DNA from 2 places in the Chitinolyticbacter meiyuanensis genome. Region 2 is predicted to be linked to the other one. Evidence: riboswitches for the same ligand, from Rfam matches in the RefSeq annotation. Region 2 holds a riboswitch; the other holds the start of a gene.
The links. A riboswitch is a leader RNA that binds a small molecule or an ion and turns the genes downstream of it on or off. The one in region 2 is predicted to bind thiamine pyrophosphate.
Positions count from the first base shown of each region.

Region 1: it holds a riboswitch for thiamine pyrophosphate, as region 2 does, so the genes downstream of both, thiM (hydroxyethylthiazole kinase) here and thiC (phosphomethylpyrimidine synthase ThiC) in region 2, are expected to answer to the same signal.

Region 1 covers NZ_CP041335.1:1,216,779-1,222,107, forward strand. The annotation lists gene FLM21_RS05930 (hypothetical protein) at 1-476, shown strand, start outside; gene thiD (bifunctional hydroxymethylpyrimidine kinase/phosphomethylpyrimidine kinase) at 478-1,275, opposite strand; gene thiE (thiamine phosphate synthase) at 1,272-1,907, opposite strand; gene thiM (hydroxyethylthiazole kinase) at 1,904-2,707, opposite strand; TPP riboswitch at 2,726-2,830, opposite strand; gene FLM21_RS21495 (methyl-accepting chemotaxis protein) at 2,962-4,434, shown strand; gene htpG (molecular chaperone HtpG) at 4,492-5,329, opposite strand, start outside.
Region 2 covers NZ_CP041335.1:4,280,391-4,285,719, reverse strand. The annotation lists gene thiC (phosphomethylpyrimidine synthase ThiC) at 246-2,105, opposite strand; TPP riboswitch at 2,216-2,327, opposite strand; gene FLM21_RS20495 (protein-L-isoaspartate O-methyltransferase family protein) at 2,419-3,072, shown strand; gene FLM21_RS20490 (GumC domain-containing protein) at 3,159-4,163, shown strand; gene FLM21_RS20485 (nucleotide sugar dehydrogenase) at 4,304-5,329, shown strand, end outside.

The DNA of each region.
Region 1 (5,329 bases), 1.3 Mb from region 2:
GGCTTGCCGCCTGCCAGACTGCGCATTGGACCGAGGCCGCCGGCATGCAGGCGTGGCACTTTGGCCGGCGGATCGCGCTTGGACACACGCCGCGCTGGCGTTTGCAGGCTGCGGCCGGTGCGGCCCAGCCTGAGCCGCAGGCGCAATGGCAGGATCTGGGCGTGATCGAGCTCGACGACCTGCCCGCGCATGCCGGCCCGCCCGCCTTGCTCGATGCCGCGAGCACCGTGCCGGGCATCGTTGCGCTGTCGCCGGCAGCGGCATTGCCGGGCCGGCAGGTGCTGGCCGGGATGGATGCGCCGGGTCAGCAACGCTTGTTACGCAACATGGCCGCCGGCTTGCGCCGCGTCGCCGAGCGCGAGGTGGTGCTGGCCGTGCTCGAACAGGCGATGGCGCTGGACGCGGGGTTTGGTACCGCCTTGGCGGCCGAGCTCGATTTCGCGCCAGCGCGTCAGCGGCGGGCAGTGCCGGCCTGAATCACCACCAGGCGTGAAAGTGGTGGACCGGGCCGATGCCGTGGCCGACGTCGAGCCGGTCCGCCGCACCGAGCGCTGCCTGCAGGTAGTCGCGCGCTGCGGCCACCGTGGCGGGCCAATCGGCGTGGCGCGGCCGCAGTGCGGCAAGCGCAGCCGATAGCGTGCAGCCGGTGCCGTGGGTGTGGCGGGTGGCGACCCGCACCTTGGCGTAGCGTGTTTCGCCGGCTGGCGTCACCAGCCAGTCGGGGCTTTCCTCGCCGCCCAGGTGCCCCCCTTTCATCAGCACTGCCTGTGCGCCAGCGGCCAGCAAGGCATGGCCCTGTTCGCGCATCTCGGCCTCATTGCTGGCGATGTCGCAGCCGAGCAGGGCGGCGGCTTCGGGCAGGTTGGGCGTGATCAGCGAGGCCAGCGGCAACAGCCGCTCGCGGATCGCAGAGACGGCTTCCGGTGCCAGCAGCGGATGGCCGCCCTTGGCGATCATCACGGTATCCAGCACCACGTGGGTCGGGCGATGGCGGACGAGGCCGTCGGCCACGGCGTGCACGATCTCTGCATTGGCCAGCATGCCGAGCTTGACCGCATCGACGCGGATGTCGGCAAACACCGCATCGAGCTGCGCTGCGACGAAATCCGGTGGCACCGGGTGCACGGCAGTCACGCCCTGGGTGTTCTGCGCGGTCAGCGCGGTCAGCACGCTCATGCCGTAGGCGCGGAGCGCGGAAAAGGTCTTCAGGTCCGCCTGGATGCCGGCGCCGCCGCCCGAATCCGAACCGGCAATGGTGAGGGCGTGGGCGATCATGCGCGGGCTCCTTCGATTTCCTGCAGCAGCGTGGTGGTGGCTGCGGCGATGTCGGCTTGGCCGCAGATGGCTGAAACGACAGCCACGCCGTCGGCACCAGCCGCAATGATGGGTGCCGCGCCGCCTTGCTTGATGCCACCAATGGCAACCACCGGCAGCGGTCTGGCTGCCATCAGCTCGGCGAAATGCGGCAGCCCAATCACCGGCGAGGCGTCGAGCTTGGTGCCGGTGGGGTAGACCGGGCCGACGCCGAGATAATCGGCCAGTGCGGTCGGTGCGTCGGCGAGCTGGGCGGCATTGGATGCCGACAGCCCGACGATCTTGTTCGGCCCGACGAGGCGCCGTACCGCGGCGATGGGCAAATCGGCCTGGCCGACATGGACGCCGGCGGCATCGACGGCCAGCGCGACATCGACGTGATCGTTGATGATCAGCGGCACGCCCAGCGGGTCGAGCACGGCCTTGAGCACGGTGGCGGTTTCCAGCCACAGCCGCTTCTTCCACTTGGGCGCGCGCAGTTGCACCACGGTGGCGCCGCACTCGGCGGCAATGCGGGCGGTGTGGATCATGCCCTCCGGCCCACCACACAGGTCCGGATCGAGCACCAGGTACAGCGACAGGTCCAGCCTCATGGTTGCCACTCCCGCAGCTGTTTGGGGCTGATCTGATAGAGCGCATCGAGGAAGGCCATCTTGAACGAACCCGGGCCGTCGCACGCCGATTCGGCACGTTCGCCGCAGATACCGGCCACCGCGCAGGCGGCGGCCACCGCGTTCAGCCGCTCGGGTGCGTGCGCGGTGAAGGCGGCGACGAGCGCGGAAAGCGCGCAGCCGGTGCCGACCACACGCGTCATGATGGGGTGGCCCCATGGCGTGGCCCAGCTCTGCTCGCCATCGGTGATGTAGTCGGTTTCGCCGGTGACGGCGACGATGGCGCCGGTATCGCGCGCCAGTTGCTCGGCGGCGGCCAGCGCAGTCTGTGAGCCGGTGGTGCTGTCCACGCCGCGGCCCGAGGCGCCAAAGCCCGCCAGCGCCAGGATTTCGGAGGCATTGCCGCGGATGGCCGTGGGCCGCAGCGTGATCAGCTCACGGCAGGCGTCGGTGCGGTAGTCGAGCACGCCGACGGCGACCGGGTCCAGCGTCCAGGGCACGCCGGCGGCGTTGGCGGCAGTCACTGCATCGCGCATCGCGGCGAGCCGTTCGGGGTAGAGCGTGCCGACGTTGACCAGCACGGCGCCGGACAGCGCGGCGAAGGCGGCCGCCTCCTCGCGTGCGACGATCATCGCGGGCGCGGCGCCAACGGCCAGCAGCACGTTGGCGGTGATTTCCTGCACCACCTCGTTGGTAAGCACATGGGTGAGCGGGTGTTCGGTACGCAGCCGCTCCAGTTCGTCGGCGACGATGGCGAGCGGCAGTGTTTGCGGCGTGGTCATGAAGGGCTCCTTGGCACAGGCAAGCCCTCTGGACTTCCCTACGCCGGCATGATCCGGATCAGGTGATGCGGGTGTATCTCAGCCCGCGCCTGGATGAATGGCGGGGCACCCCGAGTCAGGCTGCGATTGTCCGCCCGCACGCGGAAGCGGACAAGCGGTTGGATCAAACTCGCATCAAAACGCCTGCATCGTGTGCAACCCTGATTCAGCCCGCCGTCATGCCGGACTAAACTCGGCGAAACGGGGGCGGCAATATGGGCGATATCTGGCGCGGTCTGATCGAATGGTTCATTCCCGATGGCGTGCGGGCCGAGGCGCTGGCGTACAGCCGTGCCCGCAACGTGGTGGGCGCGGCGCTGCTGGCGGCATTGCTGGTGCCGGTGTTCTCGGTCAACTACTTCAAGCTGGGCCACGCTGCGATGGGCTGGGGCATCCTGGCGGCGGGTGGCGCCATGCTGCTGTCGGCGCTGCTGTTGCGGCTGACCGGCGTGCTGGCGCTGGCGCGCGAATGCCTGATCGCCAGCTTCTACGGCATGGTGGTGTGGATGTGCCTCGTCAACGGCGGCATCGAGTCGTCGTCGGCGCCGTGGTTTTTGCTGCTGCCGGTGGCGGCCACCTTCATCGGCGGCAAGCGCGACGGCGTGTGCTGGAGCGTGCTGAGCCTCGTCGCCATCGTGCTGTTTGCCATGGCCCATGCGCAGGGCTGGGTGCTGCCACGCAGCCCGCTCGGGCCGGAGCACCATGTCGGCCTTGTCACCCGCTCGCTGATCGGGTTGACGCTGGTGATGTTCGCGCTGGGCTGGATGTTCGAAAGTGGCAAGCAGGCGAGCCTCGCGCGGACCGAGCGGGCGCGCGGTGAGGCCGAACAACATCGTGTGGCGATGCAGGCGCTGCTGGCGCAGATCACCGCGGCGGTCGGCACGGCATCGGCGCAGTCGGCACAGATTGCCGGTAGTGCCCGTGCGGTGAACGCCACCATCCACCACCAGGCCTCGCAGGTCGAGCGCATGGCTGACGTGGTGCAAGGTGTGGCAGGCATGAGCCGGGGCAACGCCAGCCTTACCGGCGAGGCCGCGGCAACGGCGGGCGAGGCCGGGCGGCTGGCCGATGATGGGGGCGCAGCCATGCGTGGCACGCGCGATCACCTCGACGACGCGACGCGGGTGGTCGCGCATTCGGCCGAGCGCATCGAGGCACTGGGCCAGCGTAACGACGAGATCGGCCACATCGTGCAGGTGATCCGCGATATTGCCGGGCAGACCAACCTGTTGGCGCTCAATGCCGCGATCGAGGCGGCGCGTGCCGGCGAGGCCGGCCGCGGCTTCGCGGTGGTGGCGGACGAGGTGCGCAAGCTGGCCGAGCGTACCGGCGGTGCTACCCGCGAGATCGAGGGCAAGATCGGCAGCATCGTTGCCGGCACGCGCGATGCGGTCGAGGCGATGCGTAGTGGTGCGGGGTGGCTGCAGCAGAGCAAGGAGAGCGTGGCCGAAGCCGATGCCAGGCTAGCTGCCATCATCACCGCAGCCAGCACGCTGACGGCGCGTACCGGCGAGGTGGCGCACAACGAGGCGGAACAGGCCCGGCATTGCGCCGGCTTGGCGAATGACATCGAGCGGCTGCGGCAGGATCTGGCCGCCGCCCGCGATGCCAGCGACCAGATTGCCCAGGCGGTGGCGACGCTGGATGGATCGATGCAGCAGCTCGATCGGGTGACTCGCCAACATTGAGTGAGTAGACAGCAGAAAGCCGCCCGAGGGCGGCTTTCTGCTTTACCTGCGACGTGGTCAGGCCGCCATGTCCAGCATCAGGCCGTTGAGCCGCTTGACGAAGCCGGCCGGGTCATCCAGCTGGGCACCTTCGGCGAGCAGCGCCTGGTCGAACAGGATCTGCGTCCAGTCGCCAAAACGCACGCCGCCAGTCTCTGCCTTGAGCTTCTTCACCAGCAGGTGATCCGGGTTGATCTCCAGGATGGGCTTGGTGCCTTGCACGTCCTGGCCGACCGATTTGAGCAGTCGTTCCAGGTTGCCACTCATGTCGAAGTTCTCGACCACGAGGCAGGCGGGACTGTCGGTGAGGCGGCTGGTGACGCGCACGTCCTTCACCTTGTCGCCGAGCGCGGTCTTGATCGATTCGACCACGTCCTTCAGTTCCTCGGCGGCTGCTTCCTGCTGCCGCTTCTCCGCCTCGTCGTCGAAGGCCGACAGGTCGAGCTCGCCCTTGGCGACCGACTGCAGCTTCTTCTCCTTGAACTCGGTCAGGCCCGAGATCGTCCACTCGTCCACGCGGTCGGACAGCAGCAGCACCTCGATGCCCTTCTTCTTGAACACTTCCAGGTGCGGACTGTTGCGCGCGGCGGCGTGGGTCTCGGCGGTGATGTAGTAGATCTTGTCCTGGCCTTCCTTCATCCGGCCGATGTAGTCGGCCAGGCTCACGTCCTGCGCGTCGTCCTCGTTGTGGGTGGAGGCGAAGCGCAGCAGGCCAGCGATGCGTTCCTTGTTGGCGGCATCCTCGCCGACGCCTTCCTTCAGCACCTTGCCGAATTCCTTCCAGAATACGGCGTAGTCGTCCTTGCGGTTTTCGCCGAGGTCTTCCAAGAGGCCCAGCACCTTCTTCACGCAGCCG
Region 2 (5,329 bases):
ACTTGTCGCGCTGGACCGGGTCCGATCCGATCACCGGTCCAAAACAGCGACATGGCGGGGGCTGACGGATTCCTGTACCCAGCGCCTGCATCTGCTGGAGTACCGGAGCAGCCTTGCTCCAACGGCGGTGCTGAGCGGTATGTCGCGGGCAGGGCGGTCAGGCTGGCCCTTCGCAGTTGAATCGAGCATGTTCTTGAAATGCCATCGGCGCGGCAAACGCTAGCCCGCCGCATCGACGGCGGCGATCAGGCCTTGTGATAGACCTGGGCGCCCTGCTTCACGAACTCGATCGATTTCACTTCCATGCCCTTCCGCAGCGCTTCGGCCTCGGCGATGCCCTGCTTCTCGGCAAAATCTCGCACGTCCTGGGTGATCTTCATCGAACAGAAGTGCGGGCCGCACATCGAGCAGAAGTGCGCCACCTTGGCACCCTGCTGTGGCAGCGTCTCGTCATGGAATTCACGGGCACGGTCCGGGTCGAGGCCCAGGTTGAACTGGTCTTCCCAGCGGAACTCGAAGCGCGCCTTCGAGAGCGCGTTGTCGCGGATCTGCGCGCCGGGGTGGCCCTTGGCCAGATCGGCCGCGTGGGCGGCGAGCTTGTAGGTGATGATGCCTTCCTTGACGTCATCCTTGTTTGGCAGCCCCAGGTGCTCCTTGGGGGTGACGTAACAAAGCATGGCGGTGCCATACCAGCCGATCTGCGCCGCGCCGATGGCCGAGGTGATGTGGTCGTAGCCGGGGGCGATGTCGGTGGTCAGTGGGCCGAGGGTGTAGAACGGCGCTTCGTCGCACCATTCCAGCTGCAGGTCCATGTTCTCCTTGATCAGCTGCATCGGCACATGGCCGGGGCCTTCGATCATGGTCTGCACGTCGTGTTGCCATGCGATCTGCGTCAGCTCGCCCAGTGTTTTCAGTTCGCCCAACTGCGCGTCGTCGTTCGCATCCCACACCGAGCCGGGGCGCAGGCCATCGCCGAGCGAGAAGCTGACGTCGTAAGCCTTCATGATGTCGCAGATTTCCTCGAAATGCGTGTAGAGGAAGTTCTCCTGATGGTGCGCGAGGCACCACTTGGCCATGATGGAGCCGCCGCGCGAGACGATGCCGGTCATCCGGTTGGCGGTGAGCGGCACGTATCGGAGCAGCACGCCGGCGTGGATGGTGAAGTAATCCACGCCTTGCTCGGCCTGCTCGATCAGCGTGTCGCGGAACAGCGCCCAGGTCAGGTCCTCGGCCTTGCCATCGACCTTCTCCAGCGCCTGGTAGATCGGCACGGTGCCGATCGGCACGGGCGAATTGCGCAGGATCCACTCGCGGGTTTCGTGGATGTTCTTACCGGTGGACAGATCCATGATGGTGTCGGCACCCCAGCGGATTCCCCAAGTCATCTTGTCCACTTCCTCGTTGATCGACGAGGTGACGGCGCTGTTGCCGATATTGCCGTTGATCTTCACCAGGAAATTGCGGCCGATGATCATCGGCTCCAGTTCCGGGTGGTTGATGTTGGCGGGAATGATGGCGCGGCCACGTGCCACTTCCTCGCGCACGAACTCGGGCGTGATCACCGGCGGGATTGCAGCACCGAACGACTGGCCCAGATGCTGGCGCAGCATCATCGTTGCCATCTTCTCGCCCTTGGCTCCCAGCGCGCGCAGCGACTCCATGTACGCTTCGCGTTGCAGGTTCTCGCGGATGGCGATGTATTCCATTTCCGGGGTGATGATGCCGCAGCGCGCGTAGTGCATCTGCGTGACATTGGCGCCGGGCTTGCCGCGGCGCGGCTTGCGCGTGAGCTCGAAGCGCAGCGGGTCGAGGCTGGCGTCCGCCTCGCGCAGGCGGCCATAGTCGCTGGTCAGGCCGGTCAGCAGATCCGTATCACCCCGTTCATCGATCCAGGCTGCGCGGATCGGCGCGAGGCCACGGCGCACATCAATGTGCGCCTGCGGATCGGTGTAGGGGCCGGAACAGTCGTAGACATAGATCGGTGGATTTTGCTCGCCGCCGAAGCTCGTTGGCGTATCGGTCTGGGTGATTTCGCGCATCGGCACGCGGATGTCGGGGCGTGAGCCTTCGACATAGACCTTGCGTGAATTGGGCAAGGGCTGGATCGCAGCTTGGTCGACATGGGCGTCGCTGGCGCGAAATTCGGTGGGCTTGTTCAAGGATAGGCCTCCTGCAAAGTGAGAAGGCGCAGGAGAGGCACACGCCGGCCACGAGCGTGCCGACGGATTCGCTTCCCTACGCCGGTATGAGCCGGATCAGGTGCTGAGGGACTCTCTCATCCGCTGACATACCGAGGAAGGTAAGTAGCGGAACCCCTAGCGAAAACAGAGCTGTCACCGTATAGAAGCTGTGGGATAATGACAAGTTATTTAATTTAACTGTGCCTTTATCGGCTTGTTTTTATTGGGGTTATGTCAGATGGATTGGGAACGCGCGCGCTACTTTCTCGTTGAACAGCAAATCCGCCCGTGGGACGTGCTCGACCAGCAGGTGCTGCAGCGTTTCCTCGATGTGAAGCGCGAGGATTTCGTCCCCGACGACAAGAAAAACCTCGCCTTTGTCGATACCGAACTGCCGCTCGGCAACGGCGCCTGTATGCTCGCCCCCAAGGTTGAAGGCCGCCTGCTGCAGGAAGTGGGCCTCAAGCCGGCTGACCGCGTACTGGTGGTCGGCGCCGGCACCGGCTACCTGATGGCGCTGGCGGCAGGCCTCGCTGCCGAAGTGCACGGCGTGGAGATTGACCCGGCCCTCAAGGCCGCCGCTGAGCAAAACCTGCTGCGCGCCGGCATCAAGAACGCCCATGTCGAACTTGCCGATGGCAGCCATGGCTTCGCCGCCAAGGCGCCGTACGACGTCATTATTGTCACCGCCTCGCTCGATGCCGTGCCGCAGGTACTGAAAGACCAACTTGCCGTTGGTGGCCGCCTGATTGCTGTGGTCGGCAATCTACCGATCATGAGTGCTGTGCTCGAAACGCGCGTGGAAGAGGGCGCGTGGCGCAGCGAGAAGCGGTTTGAGTACAACCTGCCGAGGTTGAATCACCAAAATGATTCTGCTGGCTTCTGGTTTTAATGCAGCTTCTTGATTTAAAAAAATGAAGCGCCCCATTTGGGGCGCTCTTGATTCTAATTGCGAATTGCCTACTTGGCACTGGTTATATGTCTTCTGATAATTTGCAGGGAAAAGCCCAAGAGACGGATATCACGTTGCGGGATATTTTCATACTAATGAATCGATATAGGCATGCGCTAATTGCCTTGCCAATCGTAGCTGGTATTGTGGCTGCTTGCGTGATGTTTACGCTTCCAGATCGCTATACGGCGATACTGAAAATTGCGCCATCGAAGAATGCGCCGGTATACAACTGGGCTCTAAACAACGAGGTATTGGTTGAGCAGGTCGCAAAAAAAATGAACTTGTCGAAGCACTACGGAACTGCTAGCCGTAATGCGACACTGCGAGCCACAAAAAGCCATATTGATGTTGTTCTTAATGCCAAGGATGGCTATCTTGATGTTTCTGCAACTGATGTTAGTCCTGCCTTTGCTGCGCGGCTCGCAAATGTTTTTGGAAAGACGTTGTCGGATAATGTATATACGTTAAGATTATTGGAGATATCGAAGGAACGTTATAATCTCGAACTTAGACGCGAGCTCGCTGCAAAAAACAAAGTAAATGCCGAGAAGTCACTTGAATCCCCTCAACTTGCAGCAGTCATCAAGACCATTTCCGCATCCGAGCAATATGGAATTATTAGTTTGGCTGGAATTCAGGCTGAGGCTACCTTGCAGTCCGGAATCTCCGATCTGGCACAAAACCAGGTCGTAAAAATACAAGATCAGCTATCTAACCTGCAGCGACTTGTAGTCGAGGGTATGAAACAAAAATCCGTAGGGTCTGCTGGGCCTTGGATTGCCACCGTAACGGCCATGCAGGAAAGCGCGTATTGGAGTGCGTTGATTGATCGCCTTGATCGTCGGATTGAATTGGTAAAAGCGCAAGAGCGAGACGAGCTGAAAATCAGTTGGGCTGAAATACCTGACGAAAAATCCGGACCAAAGAGGGTAAAAAATATTCTGTTCGGCATGGTTTGTGGATTATTGCTCGCAATGCTCTATATGCTCGTCTGCGAAATGGTTCAGTATGCACGGAAGAAAGAGTAACAACGAGGGCGTATGAGCATGTGGGTTGTGTATCGTTGAGTGATTTGTTTTTTGCGTTAAGACTGATTTCGTGCTCCTATTAAATCAGCTGCTAAAAATGCTGCGAAATCCCTATTGGATTTTTGATTGACGGTGAGTTTATGAGTATTTTAGACAAAAAAATAGCCGTGGTGGGCCTGGGGTATGTAGGGCTGCCTCTCGCAGTTGAATTCGGTAAAATAAGACCTGTTGTAGGTTTTGATATAAATGAAGCAAGAGTTGCTGAGCTGGCGGCTGGCACGGATAGCACGCTGGAAGTGACGGAGAGCGATTTAAAATACGCAACGCAATTAGAATACAGTAGTAATGTTGCCGACCTCAACGATTGCAGGATTTTCATTGTTACAGTTCCTACCCCAATCGATGGCGTGAACCGCCCGGATTTGACGCCGTTGATCAAGGCTAGCGAGATGGTTGGTCGAGTCCTGAAAGAGGGCTCCTTAGTGATTTACGAATCTACGGTGTATCCTGGCTGCACTGAAGAGGTTTGTGTTCCCATCCTTGAGAAATTGTCTGGGTTGAAATTCAACCAGGATTTCTTTTGCGGGTACAGTCCCGAGCGTGTGAATCCCGGCGATAAGATCAATTCTTTGACCAAAATTAGGAAAATCACCAGTGGCTCCACGCCAGAGATCGCGCAACTGGTCGACCGCTTGTATCAGTCGATTATTACGGCCGGTACGTTTCCCGCCAGTAGCCTCAAAGTGGCAGAAGCAGCAAAGGTAATCGAAAACACCCAGCGAGATCTCAATATCGCTCTTGTGAACGAATTATCTGTAATTTTTTCTCGTTTGGATATTGATACAATAGAGGTTTTGGAGGCCGCAGGGAGTAAATGGAATTTCCTTCCTTTCCGGCCTGGCATGGTCGGCGGGCATTGCATTGGGGTAGATCCTTATTATTTAACTCATAAGGCAGAGGAAGTTGGTTACCACCCGCAAGTAATACTGGCAGGTCGACGGATAAATGACAATATGGCGCGTTACGTAGCGCGCAAGGTCATTCAGCTGATGCTGAAAAATGGCGTGGATGTTGCTCGTAGTACCGTTGGGGTACTGGGGATTACCTTCAAGGAAAATTGCCCCGATATCAGAAATAGCAAGGTTGTCGATTTGATAATTGAGTTG